2 regions of the Rhizomicrobium palustre genome follow, and region 2 is predicted to be linked to the other one. Evidence: riboswitches for the same ligand, from Rfam matches in the RefSeq annotation. Region 2 holds a riboswitch; the other holds the start of a gene.
What was found. Region 2 has a riboswitch for glycine ahead of FHS83_RS02140 (trimeric intracellular cation channel family protein). Riboswitches for the same ligand answer to the same signal wherever they lie in the genome.
Positions count from the first base shown of each region.

Region 1: linked by a shared signal. The riboswitch ahead of gcvT (glycine cleavage system aminomethyltransferase GcvT) and the one ahead of FHS83_RS02140 (trimeric intracellular cation channel family protein) in region 2 are both predicted to bind glycine.

Region 1 is NZ_JAASRM010000001.1:3,038,934-3,050,041, forward strand. It holds gene FHS83_RS13465 (hypothetical protein) at 241-810, shown strand; gene argS (arginine--tRNA ligase) at 807-2,570, shown strand; glycine riboswitch at 3,107-3,219, shown strand; gene gcvT (glycine cleavage system aminomethyltransferase GcvT) at 3,269-4,387, shown strand; gene gcvH (glycine cleavage system protein GcvH) at 4,391-4,765, shown strand; gene gcvPA (aminomethyl-transferring glycine dehydrogenase subunit GcvPA) at 4,769-6,112, shown strand; gene gcvPB (aminomethyl-transferring glycine dehydrogenase subunit GcvPB) at 6,112-7,656, shown strand; gene FHS83_RS13495 (pentapeptide repeat-containing protein) at 7,696-8,127, opposite strand; gene FHS83_RS13500 (PEP-CTERM sorting domain-containing protein) at 8,389-9,084, shown strand; gene FHS83_RS13505 (vitamin B12-dependent ribonucleotide reductase) at 9,307-11,108, opposite strand, start outside.
Region 2 is NZ_JAASRM010000001.1:492,222-503,329, reverse strand. It holds gene FHS83_RS02170 (ABC-F family ATP-binding cassette domain-containing protein) at 1-1,616, shown strand, start outside; gene FHS83_RS02165 (efflux RND transporter periplasmic adaptor subunit) at 1,745-2,884, shown strand; gene FHS83_RS02160 (multidrug efflux RND transporter permease subunit) at 2,904-5,996, shown strand; gene FHS83_RS02155 (YiaD family glycine zipper/OmpA-like lipoprotein) at 6,075-6,740, shown strand; gene FHS83_RS02150 (ATP-binding protein) at 6,744-7,805, opposite strand; gene FHS83_RS02145 (response regulator) at 7,808-8,494, opposite strand; gene FHS83_RS02140 (trimeric intracellular cation channel family protein) at 8,638-9,303, opposite strand; glycine riboswitch at 9,356-9,434, opposite strand; glycine riboswitch at 9,438-9,523, opposite strand; gene FHS83_RS02135 (amidase) at 9,590-11,108, opposite strand, start outside.

The DNA of each region.
Region 1 (11,108 bases), 2.5 Mb from region 2:
GTTTTTGCGACGCGATTGGCAAAACCTAAGGCCGATGCGGCTTTAGCGCGGGCCGCAGCGCTTGGCTTGCCGGGCGGCGTTGGGTAGAGTTCCGCCCTTCCTGCGGCCAATCAACCGCAAGTCGCGTGGGGCTGCTGAAAGGCGCGCCGCCGGCAAACATGGGTCGCGCGGGAGGGAATCTCACTGTATACACGCCCGCGGCATCACCTTTTTCGAGCCCCAACCCTTTTCGAGCAAACGATGAAAAGCACGAAGCTTGTTCGCCTCTTTACCGTTTCGGCCCTTGCTGTGGTCACGCTCTCGGGCTGTGAGACTTGGCAGAAGGCGGTCAATTACGTGCGCGCGGACAACCAGAATGTCTGCCCCGACGCCCAGATCCTGGCGAACACCTCGGTGATCCCGGTCTATGACCCGGCCAAGGGGGCTGACCCCTCCAATATCGTCTACACGATGCAGATGACCGGGATTAAGACGCGCTGCGATTATTCCAAGCGGGACAACACCACCGACGTCAATCTGCGCATCGCCTATAAGGCGACCCGGGCGCCGGGTGGCGAGGCAGCGCATTTCAAGGCGCCGTACTACGTGGCGGTGACGACGGACGGCAATATCGTCGACAAGCAGGTTCACTGGCTGGAATTCGATTTCCCGCAGAGTGCCGCTGTCGTCACGGGCGAAGAATATATGGACAGCGTGGTGATCAAGGTCGCCCCGCAAAAACGCTCCTTTGAATATCACGTGCTGACGGGCTTTCAGCTCACCCAAGCCCAAATCGAATACAACAAAAAGATGGGACAATATCTGCCATGACTTCGCTTTCCCGGGAGCTTTCGGCAATCGCGGGCCGCGCGTTTGCTGATGAGGGTCTTTCCGCGGAATTCGGCCTGGTCAAACCTTCCGACCGTCCCGATCTTTCCCAGTTTCAATGCAATGGTGCGCTGGCTGCTGCCAAGAAGGGCGGCGGAAATCCGCGCATGCTGGCGCAGAAGGTGGTTGATAAGCTGAAGGCGACCTCGATCTTCGCCAAGCTCGAGATTGCAGGCCCCGGCTTCATCAATATCGATCTCACCGACACCGCGCTCGATGCGCGCGCCGCCGCTATGTCGAAGGATGCCCGTCTGGGTGCGCCGGAGACCGGCATCGGCAAGACGATGGTGATCGATTACGGCGGCCCGAATGTCGCCAAGCCCATGCATGTCGGTCATCTGCGTTCGGCGATCATCGGCGACAGTCTGAAACGGCTGTTCCGCGCCAATGGCTGGAAGGTCGTCGGCGACGTTCATCTCGGCGATTGGGGCCTGCAAATGGGCCAGCTGATCTCCGAAGTGGCCTTGCGCGGTATCGCGCCGATCTATTTCGACGAGGCTTTCACCGGCCCTTATCCGGAAGAATCGCCCGTCACCATGGATGATCTTGAGGTCCTCTATCCGGCAGCGTCAGCGGCCTGCAAAGCCGATGAAGCGCGGCTCGAACTGGCCCGCAAAGCCACCGCCGAATTGCAGGGCGGGCGTCCCGGTTATGTCGCGCTGTGGAAGCATTTCTTCGCGGTGTCCGAGAAGGGCCTCAAGCGCGAATATGCCAGCCTCGGCGTCGAGTTCGATCTTTGGAATGGCGAAGCCAGCGTCGATCCCATCATCCCGCCGATGGTCGAGGATTTGAAGGCGCGCGGTCTTGCGGAAGAAAGCCAAGGCGCGCTCGTCGTGCAGGTTGCCGAGCCCGGCGACAAAAAAGAAATGCCGCCGCTGATCCTTTTGAAGTCGGATGGCGCGGTACTCTACGGCACCACCGATCTGGCGACCATTGTCGATCGCGTGAAGGAGCTGGACCCGAACCTCATTCTCTATGTGGTCGATCAGCGCCAGCACGGCCATTTCGAGCAGGTTTTCCGCGCCGCCAAGAAGGCCGGTCTCGCGGGCAAGGCCGAGCTGGAACATGCCGGTTTCGGCACCATGAACGGCGCCGACGGCAAGCCCTTCAAGACCCGTGCGGGCGGGGTGATGAAGCTGTTCGATCTCATTGCCATGACCACCGAGGAGGCCAGGAAGCGTCTTACGGAAGCGGGCATCGGTGCCGATTATCCCGAAGCCGAGAAAGAAGACATCGCTCAGAAGGTGGGCGTGGCGGCGCTGAAATTCGCCGATCTCTCCAATTACCGCCTGACGGACTACATTTTCGACCTCGAGCGTTTCACCAAATTCGAGGGTAAGACCGGCCCGTATTTGCAGTACGCGGCGGTGCGCATCCGTTCGATCCTGCGCCGCGCGGCGGAAGAGGGGCTGATCGGTACCGCGCCGGTGATCCGCTCGCCGGAAGAGCGCGCGCTGATGTTGCAGATCCTGGCGCTTCCCGATGCGATGGAAGCCGCCGAGGAAAAGCGCGCCCCGAACATCCTCTGCGAGTATGTGTTCACGCTCGCCCAGGCCTTCAGCCGCTTTTACGCTGAACACCACGTCATGAGCGAGCATGACGAGGAAAAGCGCCTCTCGCGCCTCGGCCTTTGCGGCCTGACGCTGGAAACTCTGACCAAAGTCCTGGATTTGCTCGGGATCGAAGTTCCGGAGCGGATGTAAGTCCTGTTTCCCTCTCCCCTTGAGGGAGAGGGCACAAAATCTTGCACTTAGCCGAGTGCAAGATTGGCCGAGCCTATGCGATCCGAGGCTAAGTGCTAGATTTTGCGGGTGAGGGGTCACTATCGCGGCACTCACCCCTCACCTGAAAAATCATCGGGGTTAGCGCCGCGCCTCTTTGTTCCTTTCGACCAGTCATGCGGCGCGCCCCTAACCCCGTGATTTTTCTTCCTCTCCCTCAAGGGGAGTGGGGAACTGGCGAAGGGTGGGGGATAACTTTCCTGCCGCAAAAACAATCACTGCCTTCTCGTTGACACTCCATCCCCCCCTCGTGATACTTCCCCCCAACGCAAGGCCCCGCCGGGAGGCGCCGGTTTTGTGGTGAGCAAACGATCCCTCGCGGGAGACGTTTTCCTTCTGCCAAGGCAGACAGTTCCAGCCCTCGCGTTCTGCGAAGGCCGACTTGTCGGGCCGAAGCCGAAGGCGAAGGCCGAAGGAGCAACCGCCCCGGAAACTCTCAGGCAAAAGGACCGCGAAGGGGATGAACTTCTGGAAAGCAGATGCGCGTTCAGCGTGTCTCACCGAAGGGGTAACCCCGATCCGCCAAGCGGTCAGGGGGAAATCTCTCAGGTCCAATGACAGAGGGGCGCGGATTCCGCGAGGACGCGGAAGGCGCTCATCTCAAACGTCATTGGGCCTTTATGACCGACGCTGAAGCCTTACGCCGTACGCCGCTCTATGCATTGCATGTGGAGCTTGGCGCCAAACTCGTCCCCTTCGCGGGCTATGAAATGCCGGTGCAGTATCCGGCTGGTATCCTGAAAGAGCATCTGCACACCCGCGAGAAAGCCGGGCTGTTCGATGTCTCGCATATGGGCCAGGCCTTCCTGCATGGCGCCAATCCCGCCGCCGCGCTCGAGAAGCTGGCGCCGTCGGATTTCATTGGCCTCAAAGAAGGTCAGCAGCGCTATGGCCTGCTCCTCAATGCTGAAGGGGGCATCAAGGACGACTTCATGGCCTCGCGGCTGGCAGGCGAGAGCGCGATGTATCTCGTCGTCAACGCCTCCATGAAGGACAGCGACTTCGCCCATATCTCCCGCGAGCTGGCGGGCGAGGTGGCGCTGGAACAGCGTCCCGACCGTGCCCTTCTGGCCCTGCAAGGCCCGGCCGCGGGTGCGGTGCTGGAAAAGCTCTCGCCCGGCATCGACAGCCTGACCTTCATGCGCGTGCGCCGCGCCGTAGTGGCAGGTGTGGAGGCCATCGTCAGCCGCACCGGCTATACCGGCGAGGACGGCTTTGAAATCTCCGTCGGCGGCCAGGATGCCGAAAAGCTCGCCCGCGCGCTGCTCGCCGACCCGGATGTGATGCCGATCGGCCTCGGCGCCCGCGATTCCCTGCGCCTCGAAGCCGGTCTTTGCCTCTATGGCCATGACATCGACGAAACCACCGATCCCGCCGAAGCCAATCTCGTCTGGGCCATCGGCAAGCGCCGCAAGACCGAAAAGGGCTTCCCGGCTGCCGACAAGATCATGGAGCGGGTTCTTAACGGCACCGCCCGCAAGCGCGTCGGTATCCGCCCCGAAGGCCGCGCCCCGGCGCGCGAGGGCACCGAGATCGCCGATAAGACCGGCCGTATCATCGGCAAGATCACCTCGGGCGGCTTCGGCCCCAGCCTGAATGCCCCGGTCGCCATGGGCTATGTCGAGTCTGCCTTTGCTGCCGATGGCAGCGAGATCGACCTCATCGTCCGCGGCAAACCCGTCCCGGCCAAAGTGGCCCCCATGCCTTTCGTCCCCAACCGCTACAAGCGAGGAGCCTGACCCATGTCGAAGACCTATTACACGGACCAGCACGAATGGATCCGCGTCGAGGGTGATGAAGGCACCGTCGGCATCACCAGCCACGCCACCGAGCAGCTCGGTGACGTCGTGTTCGTGGAAGTCCCCTCTGTCGGCAAGACCGTCGCCAAGGGTGGCGAGGCCGCGGTGGTGGAAAGCGTCAAGGCGGCGAGCGAAGTCTATTCGCCGGTCTCCGGCACCGTCACGGCGGGCAACAACGACCTCGCCGATGATCCGGCGCGCGTCAATGCCGATCCGGAAGGCGAGGGCTGGTTCTTCAAGCTGAAGCTCTCCAACCCGGCCGAGCTCGATGGGCTGATGACCGCCGAGCAGTATCTCGATTTCGCGAAGGACCACTAATAGATGCGTTATCTGCCGCTGACTAAGGCCGACCGCGCCGCCATGCTCGAGACCATCGGGGTGGTGAGTGTGGACGCGCTTTTCAAGGATGTCCCCAAGGCCGCCGAGGTGCCGGTTTCGGCCTTCGATCTTCCGGATCATCAGGGCGAGCTGGCCGTCGAGCGCAAGCTTGCCGCCATGGCCGCCAAGAGCACGGCGTCGGGTGCGGTGCCGTCCTTCCTGGGCGCGGGTGCCTATAAGCACCACGTCCCGGCAGCGGTGGATCACCTTATACAGCGCTCGGAATTCCTCACCTCCTACACGCCCTACCAGCCGGAAATCAGCCAGGGCACGTTGCAGGTGCTGTTCGAATTCCAAACCCAGGTCGCCATGCTGACCGGCATGGATGTCGCCAATGCCTCGCTCTATGACGGCTCCACCGGTACCGCGGAAGCGGTGCTGATGGCCCAGCGCGTCACCAAGCGGGGCAAGGCGATCCTCTCCGGTGGCCTGCATCCCCAATATGCCGAGACGGTCGAGACCGTCGCGAACCTGCATGGCAGCGTTCTGCGCGCGCCCGCCATTCCGGGTGCCGAAGAAGACCTCGCCAGCCTGGTCGATGATCAGACTGCTTGCGTCGTAGTCCAGACTCCGGACGTGTTCGGGCTGCTGCGGGGTCTTAAGAACATCGCCGAAGCGGTTCATTCTAAAGGTGCTTTGCTGATCGTCGTGGTCACTGAAGTGGTCAGCCTTGGGCTTCTTGAATCCCCCGGCGCGCAGGGCGCCGACATTGTGGTCTGCGAAGGTCAGTCGCTCGGCAATGGGCTGAATTTCGGCGGGCCCTATGTCGGTCTTTTCGCGACCCGCGAGAAATATGTCCGCCAGATGCCGGGCCGGCTCTGTGGACAAACTGTGGATGCCGAAGGCCGCCGCGGTTTCGTCCTCACGCTTTCGACCCGCGAGCAGCACATTCGCCGCGATAAGGCGACGAGCAATATCTGTACGAATTCAGGGCTTTGCGCGCTGGCTTTCACAATTCACCTCAGCCTCTTGGGCGAGGGTGGCTTCACCCGTCTCGCCGCAATCAATCACCAGCGCGCCACCACCCTTGTGGATAAGTTGTTGACGGTTCCGGGGGTGTCACTGGTCACATCGACCTTCTTCAACGAGTTCACGCTGCGCCTGCCGAAGCCCGCCGCTGAGGTGGTCGAGGCGCTGGCGGCCAAGGGGATTCTGGCGGGCGTGCCCGCCTCGCGCCTTGCCCCCGCCGACCGCGATCAGCGCGATCTCTTGATCGTGGCCGCGACCGAAACCAACACCGACGAAGACATCGACGCGTTCGTGACTGCCCTGAAGGAGGTGCTGTGATGGCGATGAACTCTCAAGGCCGTCCCTCTCAGCCGGGCGCGGCGGAAGTTGCCAGCCTCGCCACCATCTCCGGTGACCGGGGTTTGGACCACGAAGAAAAGTTGATCTTCGAACTCGGACGTTCGGGCCAATGCGGCGTCGATCTGGAAGAGGTCACCGTCTCCGATGACCGCCTCGGCGGGCTTCGCCGCAAGGGCGCCATCGGCCTGCCGGGTCTCTCCGAGCCGGAGGTGGTCCGTCATTATGTGCGCCTGTCGCAGCAGAACTATTCCATCGATGCGGGGCTCTATCCGCTCGGCTCCTGCACCATGAAGCACAACCCCCGCCTCAACGAGAAGATGGCGCGGCTGCCCGGCTTCGGCGACCTGCATCCTCTGGCCCCGGCCTCGGCCAGCCAAGGTGCGCTGGAGCTGATCAGCGAACTCGCCAAATGGCTCACGACCCTGACCGGCATGCCGGCGGTCGCCATGTCGCCCAAGGCGGGCGCCCATGGTGAGCTCTGCGGTCTGCTCGCGATCCGCGCCGCTGTCGAAGCGCGTGGGGAGAAGCGCCTGCGCGTGCTGGTGCCGGAATCGGCCCATGGCACCAACCCCGCCACCGCCGCCTTCGCGGGCTTCACGGTGGAAGAGGTGAAGGCCACGCCGGAAGGCCGCGTCGACCTCGACGATCTCCGCATCAAGCTCGGTCCGGATGTGGCGGCCTTCATGCTGACCAACCCGAACACCTGCGGCCTCTTCGAGCGCGACATCATCACTATCGCAGAAATGGTGCATGACGCGGGCGGCTACTTCTATTGCGACGGCGCCAATTACAACGCCATCGCGGGCCGCGTCCGTCCGGGCGACCTCGGCGTCGATGCCATGCACATCAACCTGCACAAGACCTTCTCCACCCCCCATGGCGGTGGCGGTCCGGGCGCGGGTCCGGTGGTCCTCTCCGAGCGTCTGGCGGCTTTCGCGCCGCTGCCGCTCCTGGTCGCCGATAAGGATGGGTTGCGCCTGATCGAGACCCGCGAGGGTCTGCCGGGAGGGGCCAAGCCCTTCGGCCGCATGAGTGCCTTCCACGGCCAGATGGGCATGTTCGTCCGTGCGCTCAGCTATATGCTCAGCCATGGCCGCGACGGCATCCGTCAGGCATCCGAAGACGCCGTGCTCTCGGCCAACTATGTGCTGGCGAGCCTGAAGGACGTGATGAGCGCCCCCTTCGAAGGCCCGTGCATGCATGAAGCCTTGTTCGACGACACATGGCTGAAGGACACCGGCGTCACCACCCTCGACTTTGCCAAGGCAATGATCGACGAGGGCTACCATCCGATGACGATGTATTTCCCGCTCGTCGTCCATGGCGCCATGCTGATCGAGCCGACCGAGTCCGAATCCAAGGAAAGCGTCGACAGCTTCATCCATGTCCTGAAGACCATGGCGCTGGAAGCCAAGGCCGGACAGACCGAGCGCTTTGACGGCGCCCCGCGTCTTGCCCCCCGCCGCCGCCTCGATGAAACGGCTGCCTCGAGGAAGCCCGTGCTGAAGTGGAAGGAAGGGTAACCCTTCCGTCATGGCCGGGCTCGACCCGGCCATCCATTTCTAATCACACATCGGAATAGAAAGACCCGCCGGAAGGCGGGTTTTTTTATCGCCGCACATGCCGCTCAGCTGCGCCTGGGTCAGCCCGCGCACATGGGTGAAATCAGTGCCGCGCGCCTGGGTGGCTGAGAAGACCGCGCCGGAAAAATCCGCCCCGTCGAGTTTGGACATGGAGATATTCGCGCCGGAAAGATCGGCCCCGGTAAACTTGGCGCCCCGGAAATTGGTCACGCTCATGCAGGCCATGACCAGCTTGGCACCCGAGAAATCGGCCCCCTCCAGATTGCCGCCTTTGACGCATTGGTTGGAAAGGTCCTGGCCCGCAAAGACGCAATGGGGGCATTTGAGGCCGGGCTTTACCTCGGGGCTTGCCGCCTGCGCCCCCAGGAAAAGGGCGAAAAAGGCGAGAAAAGCAAAGATAAGGCAAGGCATGGCTGTTCCGGAATGAGACGGGCAGGGGTGTCGTCGCAACCTGTATGCCAGACCCCGAAAGTCCCTGCGCAGAGCAGTGTCATTTTTTCTAACGGGATGTCGCTGGGGCGATGTCACAGATTTGTAATTGCCGCTTACAACTTCATGACGGAGGCGGCGGATTTCGCAGCAAAATCAAACGCCGTTCGGCTGGCATGACGGTTGCTAACCTTTTCAGCAGAATGGCGCCGAATAGCTCGTCGCCTCGTCTGGGAGAGCGGGATGACCAAAAAACTTCTCAAAACAACGCTAGGGCTTATTTTCGCGGGCGCATTATCCGCGGGGGCAGCCTTCGCCAGCCCAACCTGCCTCAGCACCACCAATCTTGGGGATGGCGGTTCGGTCGCTGCCGCGTCGCTCACCTCGGGCTCTTGCCTAGTGGTGAACGATCTCACCTACGGCAACTTCCATATCGCCAACCTGCCGGTGGGAGCATCGATCAGCTTCAACACCAACACGCTGGGTGGTCTCGACTATTACCAGATCTCCTTCGACGGCAAGTTCAAGGCGGGCAAGCCCGCAGCCAAGATCTATAGCTGGGATTATGAAGTCGCGATCACCGGCCCCACCGGAATTGGCGCGGGCTTCACCAGCATCGACGCCGATTTCACCCAGACGGTAGGCAAGTCCACCCGCACGCTCACGACCTCGCCGTTGGCGAGCGATGTGATCACGCAGGTGAAGAACGGGCCGAACCTGACCAACACGAGCATCAGCCACGCCGATTTCGGCCTCGGCCTGACCTCGCTCAAGATCAGCGAAATCTTGGCCGATCTGGGCACGGTGTCGTCGGTGACCTCCACGCTCACGGCCTTCATCCCGCCGCAGAATCCGCCTGAAGTGCCCGAGCCCTTCACCCTCGCGCTCCTCGGCGGCGGCCTTGCGGGGATGAGCCTGCTTCGGCGGAAGAAGAGGTAACAGCCACTTTTACCTCCCCCTTGCGGGGAGGTCGAAATGCGAAGCATTTCGGGTGGGGGGAAGCGGTTGAGGCACATCCCAGCTGCTTTCCCCCACCCGAAAAATCGTTCGCTGCGCGCCCAATTTTTCGACCTCCCCGCTAGGGGGAGGTGAAAGAGCCAAAACAAAAAGAGCCGGATTTCTCCGGCCCCTTTCGTCACTTCGCTCAGGAGAAGCGTCGTCTTAGCTGCAGCCGCTGGTCGAGCCGCAGGTGTTGCACTTCATGCACGTCCCGTTGCGCACCAGGGTGAAATTCCCGCAAGTGCCGCAAGCATCGCCTTCATAGCCCTTCATGCGGGCTTCGGCGCGGCGCGCATGAATGTCTGATCCAGGCTTGCCCAAGGAGACCACCGGGGAGGCTTCGGCCACCGCCGCGATAGAGGCTTCCACGCTGGAGGCGATTTCCGAAAGATCGACCGTCGCCATCTCCACGAAATCCTCATGGTCGTGATCGTGGTCATGATCATGTTCGTGGTCATGTTCATGCGTGGCTTCCATCTTCACCGCGGCCGCGGCGGCACCGCCGCGCACCACGCCGAGGCGATGCACATTGGCGCGGACATAACCGGCCGAGGTGGTACGGCTGATGGCGGGCTGCGCCTTCTGGCCTTCCGCGACACCGCCGCCAAGGTCTTCATCATGATGCGGCGGCACATGGGCGAGGTCGTTGCGGCCGAGATAGGAAACCGCCAACTCGCGGAAGATGTAGTCGAGAACGCTGGTGGCGTTCTTGATGGAGTCGTTGCCGATCACCATGCCCGCCGGTTCGAAGCGGGTGAAGGTGAAGGCGTCGACGAATTCTTCCAGCGGCACGCCATATTGCAGGCCGATCGAGATCGCGATGGCGAAATTGTTCATCAGGCTGCGGAAAGCGGCGCCTTCCTTATGCATGTCGATGAAGATTTCGCCGGGACGGCCGTCTTCATATTCGCCGGTGCGCAGATAGACCTTGTGACCGCCGACGACGGCTTTCTGGGTATAGCCCTTGCGGCGGGCGGGCAGGGTCTCGCGTTCGCGGGCGCGGATGACCTTTTCCACCAGCTTCTCGACGATGCGCTCGGTCACCACCGTGGTGCGCTGGGCAACCGGGGCGGCGATCAAAGCTTCGCGCTTATCCTCTTCTTCCTCATCTTCGTCATCAAAGTCGAAGACCTGGCTGGCGAGCGGCTGCGAAAGCTTGGAGCCATCGCGATAAAGCGCATTGGCTTTCAGGCCCAGCTTCCAGGAGAGGAGATAGGCCTCGCCGCATTCGCGCACGCTGGCGCTGTTGGCCATGTTGATGGTCTTGGAGATGGCGCCCGAGATGAAGGGCTGCACCGCCGCCATCATGCGGATATGGGCTTCCACCGAGAGGAGGCGCTTGCCGATACGTCCGCAGGCATTGGCGCAATCGAAGACGGGCAGGTGATCGGCCTTGAGATGCGGCGCGCCTTCCAGCGTCATCGCTCCGCAGACATGCAGATTGGCGGCATCGACATCGGCTTTGCCGAAGCCGAGCGTCTTCAGCATGTCGAAATCGGGGCTCGCCAGCACCTCTTCGGAGATCTTCAGCGTCTCGACGCAGAAGGCTTCGCCCAGCGTCCATTTGTTGAAGACGAAGCGGATGTCGAAGGCCGATTCCAGAGAGGCTTCGATCTTGGCGATCTCTTCCACGCCAAAGCCCTTGGCTTTCAGGGCTTCGTAGTTGAGGGCGCCGGTATAGCCGTCCAGCGTGCCATGGCCGACCGCATAGGCGACGATATCGTCGATCTGGCGCTGGTCATAGCCAAGCGTGCGCAGGGCTTCGGGAACGCAGCGGTTGATGATCTTGAAATAGCCGCCGCCCGCGAGCTTCTTGAACTTCACCAGCGCGAAATCAGGTTCGACGCCGGTGGTGTCGCAATCCATCACCAAGCCGATGGTGCCGGTCGGCGCGATCACGCTCGCCTGCGCATTGCGGAAACCATAGCGCTCGCCGACCGTCAGGGCATCATCCCAAGACTGTT
Region 2 (11,108 bases):
ATAACATCTCCAAGCAGAACGGCCACCAGATCCTCTTCATCGAAGCCTCGATGGGCATTCAGAAGGGCGAGAAGGTGGGCCTCGTCGGGCCGAATGGCGCCGGTAAGACGACGCTCTTCCGCATGATCGCGGGCGAGAACCGCCCTGACGACGGCCAAGTCTCGATCGATCCCGGCACGACCATTGGCTATTTCAGTCAGGATGTCGGTGAGATGAAAGGCCAAACCGCGGTTGCTGCCGTGATGGATGGTGTCGGTCCGGTCAGCGCGCTCGCCGCCGAAATGGCCGAGCTCGAGGCCGCTATGGTCGATCCTGATCGCATGGACGAGATGGAAGCCTTGATCGAGCGCTATGGCGAGGTGCAGCACCGCTTCGAAGAGCTGGACGGCTACGCGCTGGAAGCACGTGCGCGCGAAGTGCTGGCGGGTTTGAGCTTCAGCCAGGAGCGCATGGACGGCGATGTCGGCGCGCTTTCAGGCGGCTGGAAAATGCGCGTGGCGCTTGCCCGTATTCTCCTGATGCGCCCCAGCGCCATGCTGCTAGACGAACCCTCCAACCACTTGGATCTTGAAAGCCTGATCTGGCTGGAAGATTTCCTTAAGAATTACGAAGGCGCGCTGCTGATGACCTCGCATGACCGTGCTTTCATGAACCGCATCGTCAGTAAGATTGTCGAAATCGATGGCGGTACGCTCACTACCTACTCGGGCAATTACGATTTCTATGAGCAGCAGCGCGCCCTCTCCGAAGAGCAGCGTCAGGCGCAATTCGAACGCCAGCAGGCCATGCTCGCCAAGGAAATCAAGTTTATCGAGCGCTTCAAGGCGCGTGCCTCTCATGCTGCACAAGTGCAAAGCCGGGTGAAGAAGCTTGATAAGATCGAACGGGTGGAGCCGCCTCGTCGCCGTCAGGCCGTACAATTCGAATTCAAGAGTCCGCCGCGCTCCGGTGATGATGTGGCGAGCTTCAAGGGCGTACACAAATCCTATGGCAGCCAGTCCATCTATACTGGGCTCGATTTCATGGTCCGCCGCAAGGAGCGCTGGTGCATTTTGGGGGCAAACGGTGCGGGCAAGTCCACGCTGTTGAAACTCGCCGCTGGTGCCATCACGCCGGATCAAGGCAGCGTCACCATCGGCAGCTCTGTGAAGATGGGCTATTTTGCCCAGCACGCCATGGACCTCTTGGACGGTGACGACACCGTGTTTGAATCTCTGGAAGAAAGCTTTCCTACTGCGGGGCAGGGCGTGCTGCGCAATCTCGCGGGTTGTTTCGGCTTCTCAGGTGATGACGTCGAAAAGCCCTGCCGCGTTTTGTCGGGCGGCGAGAAGGCACGTCTCGTGATGGCGAAAATGCTGTTTGATCCGCCGAACTTTCTGGTGCTTGACGAACCGACCAACCATCTCGATATGGCGACCAAGGAGATGCTGGTAGCGGCGCTGGCTGAATTTGAAGGCACCATGCTTTTCGTCTCGCATGATCGCCACTTTTTGGCAAAGCTGTCCAACCGCGTGCTGGAGCTGACGCCGGAAGGCATCCATCAATATAATGGTGGTTATACCGAATATGTTGCCCGCACCGGCCAGGAAGCGCCAGGGCTGCACCCCGGTCATTAAGAGCTAGTTTACCAAAATCGAGGTGGCTGGGTCAGAAAGCTGGTCTCATCCACCAATCCTCCACATAGCCTTGGCAGTCGCCCGACACGCGTACCCGAGATAGCAGGCTCGCAAGTTAAGGAGCCGCTATGCTGCGTGTACCGGCAAAGTTAAAGATCGGCGTGGGCTTGGCCACTTTTGTCCTCGCCTTCACCGTGATGGGGTGTGGCAGCGATACTCAAACGCCGCCGCCCCAAGTTGCGGTCGTCGTGCTGAAGCCGCAAAAGGTGGAGGTCACGGAGGATTTTCCGGGCCGCGTGAATGCTGTGCGCGTCGCGGAAATCCGCGCCCAGGTCGGTGGTATTGTTCAGCGCCGTCTTTTCGAGCAGGGCGCAGAGGTGAAAGCCAACCAGCCGCTCTATCAGATCAACGCGGCGCCGTTCCGGGCCGATGCCGATGTCGCCTCAGCCGCCCTAAAGCGCGCAGAAGCGGAGCTCTCCAAGGCCGCTGACCAAGCTGCGCGCATGGAAAGGCTGCTTCAGGCCAATGCCATCAGCGCACAGGCTCATGACGAGGCGGTGGCCGCCCGCAAGCAGGCGCTCGCCGATGTCGCGCAAACGCGGGCCACCCTGCAGCGCCGTCAGCTCGATCTTAAATTCGCCACCGTAGATGCGCCGATCGATGGCCGCATTGATCAGGCCATGATTACTGAGGGCGCGCTGGTCGGGCCGTCCGATGCAACGCCGATGGCGCGCATTCAGCAGATCGACAAAGTTTATGTCGATATCCGCGTGCCCACCTCTTCGGCGCAAGCCTTGCGGCGCACGACCACGGATGGCAAGGCCGGTGGCGCCGCTGCCGCCATTCTGCGTGACAATGGCGAGCCCTATCCCATTTCCGGGCAGATTCTATTTTCGGGCATCAGCGTGGATGCGGGAACGGGCGATGTTCTCCTGCGCATTCTTGCGGACAACAAGGATCATGCCTTTTTGCCGGGCATGTTCGTGCGGGCGCGGCTGCCTGTGGCAAGTTACGCCAACGCCTTGCTGGTGCCCCAGCAAGCAGTCACCTTCACGAGCGGCAAGACTTTTGTCTGGGTGATCGATGCCAAGAACAGCGCCCATCAGCTCAGCGTGCGTATCGGCGAGCTGGCGGACAATAGTTATCGCATCGTCTCCGGTCTCAAGCCGGGGGACAAAGTGGTGGTCGAGGGCGGTGAACGCCTCAGCGATGGTCTCGCGGTGGTGCCGCAGATCTGGGCCGTGAAAACGGCGTCTGCTCAGCACTGAATTTCAAGAGGTATCGCCCGTGTCGCGGTTTTTCATCGAACGCCCGGTTTTCGCTTGGGTGGTTGCCATCTTTATTGTGCTGGCGGGGCTGATCGCCATCCCGCAATTGCCCATTGCGCGCTACCCCTCCGTGGCGCCGCCCAGCGTGAGCATTACGGCCAGCTACCCTGGCGCCTCGCCGCAAACCATGAACGACTCCGTGGTGAGCTTGATCGAGCGCGAATTATCAGGCGTCAAAAATCTACTCTACTTCTCCTCCTCCGCGGATACATCGGGCTCGGCCTCTATCACGGCCACGTTCAAGCCCGGCACTGATCCTCAGATGGCGCAGGTTGATGTCCAGAACCGCCTCAAGGCGGTGGAAGCGCGCCTGCCGCAAACCGTGCGCCAGAATGGCTTGCAGGTGGAATCGGCCAGTTCCAGCTTTTTGCTGATGGTCGATCTTATCTCTCAGGATGGCCGGTATGACGAAGTCGCCTTGAGCGATTACATGGCGCGCAACCTGCTTGAGGAGCTGCGCCGTGTGGACGGCGTCGGGCGCGTTCAGCTTTTCGGTTCAGAGCAGGCGATGCGCATTTGGGTCGACCCGATCAAGCTCGTCTCTTTTGGCTTGTCGATGAGCGATCTCACCGCCGCCATCAGCCAGCAGAATATCCTGATCGCGCCTGGACGGATCGGTGATGAGCCGGCCCGCAAAGGTCAGCGGGTGAGTGTGCCTTTGACGGTGCAGGGCCAGCTCTCCAAGCCTGAACAGTTTGCGGCCATCGTGCTGCGCGCCAATGCAAACGGTTCGAAGGTGGTGCTGGGCGATGTCGCGCGGGTGGAGCTTGGTTCGCAATCCTATGGCTTTGTCACGCGCGAGAATGGCAAACCGTCCACCTCCGCCGCAGTGCAGCTCTCCCCGGGCGCCAATGCCGTGAAAACGGCGGAGGCGTTGGAAAAGCGCTTGGCTGAACTTGCCCCGTCCATTCCTCCGGGCATGAAATACGCGATCAGCTATAACACCGCGCCCTTCGTCAAGATCTCCATCGAGAAGGTGCTGCACACGCTACTTGAGGCGATGGTGCTGGTGTTCCTGGTGATGTACCTGTTCTTGCAGGATGTGCGCTATACCCTCATCCCTGCCATCGTGGTGCCCATCGCGCTGCTTGGCACATTCGCGGTCATGCTTGCGGCAGGATTTTCCATCAATGTACTCACCATGTTCGGCATGGTGCTGGCAATCGGCATTATTGTCGACGATGCCATTGTGGTGGTGGAAAATGTCGAGCGCCTGATGGCACAGGAAGGCCTTTCGCCCAAAGAGGCGACCATCAAGGCGATGCAGGAAATCTCCGGTGCCATCATCGGCATCACCCTGGTTCTGACCGCCGTGTTTATTCCGATGGCGCTGGCGACCGGAACGGTCGGGATCATCTATCAGCAATTCGCGCTGGCCATGGTGGTGTCCATCCTGTTTTCGGCCTTCCTGGCGCTCAGCCTGTCGCCAGCGCTTTGCGCTACGCTGCTGAAGCCGGTCAGCCATGGCGGGCATGGCAAGAATGCCTTCTTCCGCTGGTTCAATCATAAATTCGATTTGCTCACCCAGGGCTATCAAAAGCGCACCGCCGCCGTGATTAAGAAATCCGCGCGGATGATGACGATTTTTGCCGCGATTTCCGCGCTCTTGGGTGTTGCGCTCTACTTTCTGCCGTCATCCTTCTTGCCGGATGAGGATCAGGGCTACTTCATGACCTCCATTCAGCTTCCTGCCGAGGCAACTCAGCAGCGCACCCTGGAAACGGTGAAGGCTTATGAAAAACACGCCGCCACCCGCCCGGGCGTTGGCACCACCATTTCGATTCTCGGCTTTTCCTTCTCCGGCTCCGGCCCCAACACGGCCATGATCTTCACCACCTTGAAGGATTGGGGCGAGCGCCACGGCGCAACCGCGCAAAAGGAAGTAGCCGCGGCCACCGCTGCCATGTCCAACGCGACGGAAGGCGAAATCATGAGTCTTTTACCGCCGGCGATCGATGAACTCGGCACCTCGTCGGGCTTCAGTGTTTATCTGCAAGATCGCGGCAATCATGGCTATGCTGCGCTCAAAGCGGTGCAGGACAAGCTTCTGGAACTCACCGCAGGTAACAGCAAGCTTGCTTATGTCTATGGCGACAGTCTCGCCCCTGGCAGCAGCATTCACCTGACCATTGACCGGCAGAAGGCCGAAGCTTTGGGTGTTCCCTTCGCTGCGATCAGCGATACGCTGTCCATTGCCATGGGTTCGCTCTATGTCAACGACTTCCCCAATAACGGCCGCATGCAACAGGTCATTGTGCAGGCCGATACGGGGTCGCGTATGCAGATCGATGATGTGCTGAAGCTTTATGTCCGCAACAACGCGGGCGGCATGGTGGCCTTGCGCGAGGTCGTCAGCCCGGTGCACACCTCTATGCCGCGGCAGCTGCAGCACTACCAGGGTCTGCCCGCCATGCATATTTCCGGATTTGCCTATCCCTGGATATCCAGCGGCGCGGCCATGGCAGAGCTGGAGAAGCTCTCAACGCAATTGCCGCCCGGTTTCTCGCTGGCCTGGACAGGGCAATCCTTTGAAGAGCGTCAATCGGTGGCGCAAGCGCCGCTTTTGATGGCGCTGTCTATTCTGGTGGTGTTTCTGGTGCTGGCCGCCCTCTATGAAAGCTGGTCCATTCCGCTTTCCGTGATGCTGGTAGTGCCGTTGGGCCTGGTGGGTGCTGTATCGGCGGTGCTGTTGCGCGGCATGCCCAATGACGTCTTCTTCAAGGTCGGCATGATCACCATCATCGGCTTGTCTGCCAAGAATGCGATCTTGATCGTGGAGTTTGCCCGCCAGCTCTGGCAGCAGGGCCAAAGCCTTGCCGAGGCCGCGATTAATGCAGCACGGCTGCGCCTGCGCCCGATCTTGATGACCTCTCTGGCCTTTGCCTTGGGGGTGCTGCCGCTGGTCTTTGCATCCGGGGCGAGCGCTGAAACCCAGCATGCGATTGGAACGGGTGTCTTCGGCGGGATGGTCAGCGCCACGGCCCTGGCTATATTCTTCGTGCCGGTATTCTTTGTCTTCGTGCTGGGACGCTTCAAAGTTTCGCGAAAGTGAACGTCTCGCGTTTTTAAAACCCGGCTTGAAACCCGCCGCGGCGCATCACACATTAAGTTGCTGATTGGAGATGTTCTGATGAAGAAATTCGCCCTTCTCCTGGCCGCAAGCTCGCTCTTTCTGGCCGGGTGCCAAACGCAGAACGCCTATACGGATGAGGAGCAGACCTCGAACAGCACTAAGGGGGCGGTCATCGGCGGGGTCGCCGGGGCGCTCATCGGGGCGCTCGCCAATACCGGGGGCAAAACCAGCCAGACCGCGTTGATCGGCGGTGCCGTGGGCGCGCTGGCGGGCGGTCTTGTCGGCAAATATATGGACGATCAGGAAACGGAGCTGCGCCAGCGCTTGCGTGCCAGCGGGGTCAGCGTGCGCCGTGATGGCGATGATATCGTGCTGGTCATGCGCAACGACATTCTTTTCGACGTCAATTCCAGTGATCTTGATCCCGATGCCATTCACACCATCGCCGCCGTGGCCGAGGTGCTGCGCCATTACGACAAGACGCTGATCGATGTGGACGGCTTTACCGATACGACCGGCAGCTACGACTATAATATGGGGTTGTCGCGCAGCCGCGCGGTGACGGTCGCCAGGGTTCTGGCCGATAACGGCGTGGCCTCGGCGCGCATTTCTCCGCGCGGCTTTGGCGAGACGGAGCTTGCGGTTCCCACGGGCGATAACGTGAACGAACCGCGCAATCGTCGCGTCGAAATCCGCATCGTTCCGCACCGCGGTAATAGCTGAACGCTAGGCCTTTATGGGGAACAGCATCTCGAACACAGCGCCGCCGCGTTCCGAGGTGCGATACCTTGCCTTGCCGCCATGCGCTTTGGCGATGGCATCGACCACCGAGAGGCCAAGGCCTGAGCCGCCAAAGCTGCGCGAGCGCGAGCCGTCCGCGCGGGCAAAGGGGGTGAAAGCCTGTTTGGCAAATTCCGGCGGCAGCCCTGGCCCGCTATCTTCGACCCGGATGGTCGCATAGGAGCCAAGCTTGGACATGGCGATCACCACTGTGCCAGGATTGGCGTAGCGCCGCACGTTGTCGAGTAGTGCGAGCAAGGCCTGCCGAGTCCGTACTGGGTCTAGCGCTACGGCCATCTCGGAAAGATCTAGCGAGAGGGTAAAACCTGCTTCCACCAAATTGGGTTGCACCAGATCGGCCACGATCCTGATTTGCTCCGCAAGCGCGACTTGCTCGATTTGCAATTCCATGCGGCCGCTAGCGGCGAGTGTCACCAGCCTGAGATCGTCCACAAGTCGCGAAAGGCCATCCACCTGATGGAGCAGATTTCGTATGGTTTTTTCATCGGGTGCGAAAACGCCATCGTGGATGCCTTGTAACCGTCCCCGCAAGATCGTCAGTGGTGTGCGAAGTTCATGCGCGATGGCGGCATTCCACGCCGTCATGTCGGCGGTCATGTCCTGAAGCTTCTGCGCCATGGTGTTGAAGTCGGCCACCAGATTGGCGGTCTCGCCGAGGGAATGGTCACCTGGCTCCGCGCGCGCTGTCAAATCGCCTGCAGTGATGCGCCGGGCGCTTTCCGCAAGTGAATTGAGCGGCACCAATATCCGAACCGCGAGCTTCAGCGAGACCAGGAATGAAATGCCCAGCGCGATTGCTACCAACATGGCAAGTGTTGCCAGATCGGTTACATCGGGCAGCGGGTCGTCCATATTTATGAGCTGCGGGAAATACGAAAATATAATGACGTAGGTCGCGTACCCGCCCCAAAACACGATCATGGCGACGAGGACGCTGACAGTCGTCATCGACACCAATATCTGCCGGCTTAGGCCTTTGCGCCACATAGTCACCCCGAAATGAGACGATACCCAACCCCGCGCACGCCGGAGAGCATGTTCGCGGCTCCGGCGGCATCAAGCTTCTTGCGCAAATTGCTGACATGGCTGTCGACGGTCCGGTCCAACGCATCGCCGCCGGGAAGACATGCATCCACTAGCTCGCCGCGCGAAAAGACTTTGCTGGGCATGCGCGCCATATGCGCCAGAATGCGAAATTCCGTCAGCGTTAGCTGCAACGTGGAGGTGTCGCTGCCCTGATTGACCTGTACCACATAGCTATCAAGATCGATGGTGACGGGCCCCACCCGTAGCAGACCGCCGAACCTTGCAGCGCTCGCGCGCCTAAGCACCGCCTTAGCACGGGCTACCACTTCGATGGGGTTGAACGGTTTGACCACGTAATCGTCGGCGCCGATCCGCAGGCCCTGCAAGCGATCTATATCCTTATCGAGCGCGGTGATCATTATCACGGGCGTATTTCCACGCCGGCGGATTTCCGCGATCACCTCCCATCCGTCCATTTGGGGCATCTTCACGTCCAGGAGCACGATATCGGGCTTCAGAGCGAGATGCAGGTCGAGGGCGATCTTGCCGTCGGCGGCATTGACCGTTCGAAATCCCTCGCGTTCGAAATAGGCGGATAGAATCTCGCCGATTTCTTTATCGTCTTCCGCAATCAGAACCAGATCACTCATGGCTTCAGTACTTGATGGCTGCCTCTGGTGCATGCCACGGCGCAGCGAAGAGATCGAGATGGCCACAGCCTGCTTGCACGAGGTCTCGACTATACCTCCATATTCGAACAACTCAAGATTGGGCGTAGACTACCGCACAACGCTCAAGGCGTGCGCTGGAAGCCTGGAAGCTTCCATTGCCAAGTAATGGCCCCCGCGCGCAGCCCAAATCCAGCGCCAAAAGCGATGATGCCGCATAAAATGGGATCCAGCGCGGTCGCTCGCAAGATCACGAATGTCGCGGCGGTGGCAAGAGCGGCGGTGATATAGACTTCCCGCTGCAACAGTGCGGAAGGGGTCTCCGCGAAGATATCACGCAAGATGCCGCCAAAGGCAGCGGTGATTGCGCCCATAGCTACAGCGACGAGTGGGGCCACGCCCGCATCCAACGCTTTCCATGCGCCCAGCACCGCATATCCGGCGAGCCCCACTGCATCCAGCCAGATAAGCGCGCTGGAGCGCCACAAGCGATGGCCCAATAGCCAAACCAGTGTGGCTCCGATGATGCACACCAGCAAATATCCGCTCGTGTGGATCCAGAATACCGGTGCACCTATGATAATATCGCGCAGCGTGCCGCCTCCAATGCCGGTGACAAGAGCGAAAACCGCGAATGCGATGAAGTCGTGGCGGTTCCTTGCGGCGGCAAGTGCCCCGGTCATAGCGAAAACAGCCACCCCCGCATAGTCGAGCGCCATCAGTACGCCTTTGGCGCTTCCAAGCCAGGGAAGGGCGGCGCCTGCGCGAGAAAAGGCGAAGATTTGATCCATTTATAAGGTCCTCATGGCAAGCGTTTTGGCACCCGCAATTCCGCGGCGCCCCACCTGTCATGGAACCTGAGAGTTTCGTCCGCGCACGGACTACCCCTTCGGTGGATGCCTTTCCGCATCGCTCTTCAGATCGTCCTGGCGATACGGTCCTTTTGCCTGAGAGTTTCCGGGGCGGTTGCTCCTTCGGCGCCGGTGTCCCGGTCTCTCCCGTATCGTCATAACGGACGCGACGGCTTATGCACGGATCGCCGGGCTTTGCCAATGGCTGGCTGATTGGATGGCGTTTCTACTTATCCGTGCCGGGGGCGGCTTCGAGCGGGTCGAGCCCATACGGCGGTTTGCGCCAATGGGTGTGCTGCTCATAGCTATACGCAAGGCCATAGAGGCGGCCCTCGTCGAAGCGCCGTCCAAGCATTTGCAAACCTACCGGCAGGCCATCCGTGAACCCTGCGGGTACGGTGATCGCGGGCATGCCGGTGGCGGGCGAGATCAGCTGCGAGTTATCGCCTTTGTATTGGCTGGTGGCGTTTTCCTGCGCTGGCGGTGGGAAACGCCAGGTGGGATAGATCAGCGCGTCGAGTTCGGCGCCATCCATCGCCGCTTCCACATCCTTCAGGAAAGCAGCTCGGCCTGGATGATCCAGCATATAGGGGCAGGTCGTGCCGGGGTCGGATTTGGAATTCTTCAGAAAGCGTTTGAAGTCGTATTCGTTTTGCGGCGCGTAAAGCCCAGCCTGATACACGCTTTCCACGTCCTTTACCTTGGAGGGGGAATGCGCCTTGGCGAGTGTGGTGTTCACGTCAAACGCGAAGCGCGAACAATAATACCCGTCGTTGAGATGAATCTTGAGATTGGGAATTTCCACCGCTTCGACAATCGTGGCCCCTGCGGCTTTAAGCTCTTCGATGGCGCGGTTGAAGGTGGCCAGCACTTTGGGATCGGTGTCCTCCACCGGCGCCAGGGCGCGCAACACACCGATCCGCGCGCTCTTCAAGGCGTCCCGTTTGAGGAATTTTATGTACTCAACCTTGGCGCGGGCAGCTGGATTTTGGGTGATCGAATCCGCGCCATCTTCACCGCTGATGATGCTCAGAATGCGGGCATTGTCTTCCACGCTGCGGGTCATGGGGCCTGCGGTATCGCGATCAAGCTCCAAGGGGATGATACCGCTGCGGCTGACAAGGCCGAGGCTTGGGCGCATGCCAACCAGGCTCGTAAAGGATGATGGTCCGCGTACGGAATTTCCGGTGTCGGTGCCAAGCCCTGCCAAGCCGAAGCTCGCCGCTATACCGCTGGCCGTTCCCCCTGATGAACCTGCGGGCGTACGCGCGCGGTCATAGGCGTTGGCGGTAACGCCATAGGACGAACTCACCGTATTGCGCGGGCTGAAGGCCCATTCGGCCATATTGGTCTTGGCAAGAATGATTGCGCCGGCCGCTTTCAGGCGCTGAATGATCGCTGCATCCTGGGCCGGAAAATTATCGAGCAGCGCTTTTGATCCGGCGCTGGTGGGAAAGCCGACCGTATCGATATTGTCTTTGACCAGAAGCGGTACGCAGAAGAGCGGCTTCGTATTGCGCAAGCTTTGCGGCTCTTCATCCAGCTTGCGCGCATCCTCCAAAGCAGCCTGATTGATCAGGGCGATGGTGTTCAGCTTAAGCGGCTTGTCATATGCCTCAATTCTGCGCAGGTACGCTTTAACTACACGCACGCAAGTTGTGCGCTTTTCGGCGATGGCGTGTTGAATGTCTTGGATGCGCCCTTCGGTCACCAGGGCGTCGGTATTCATTGCTGCTTCTGCGGCC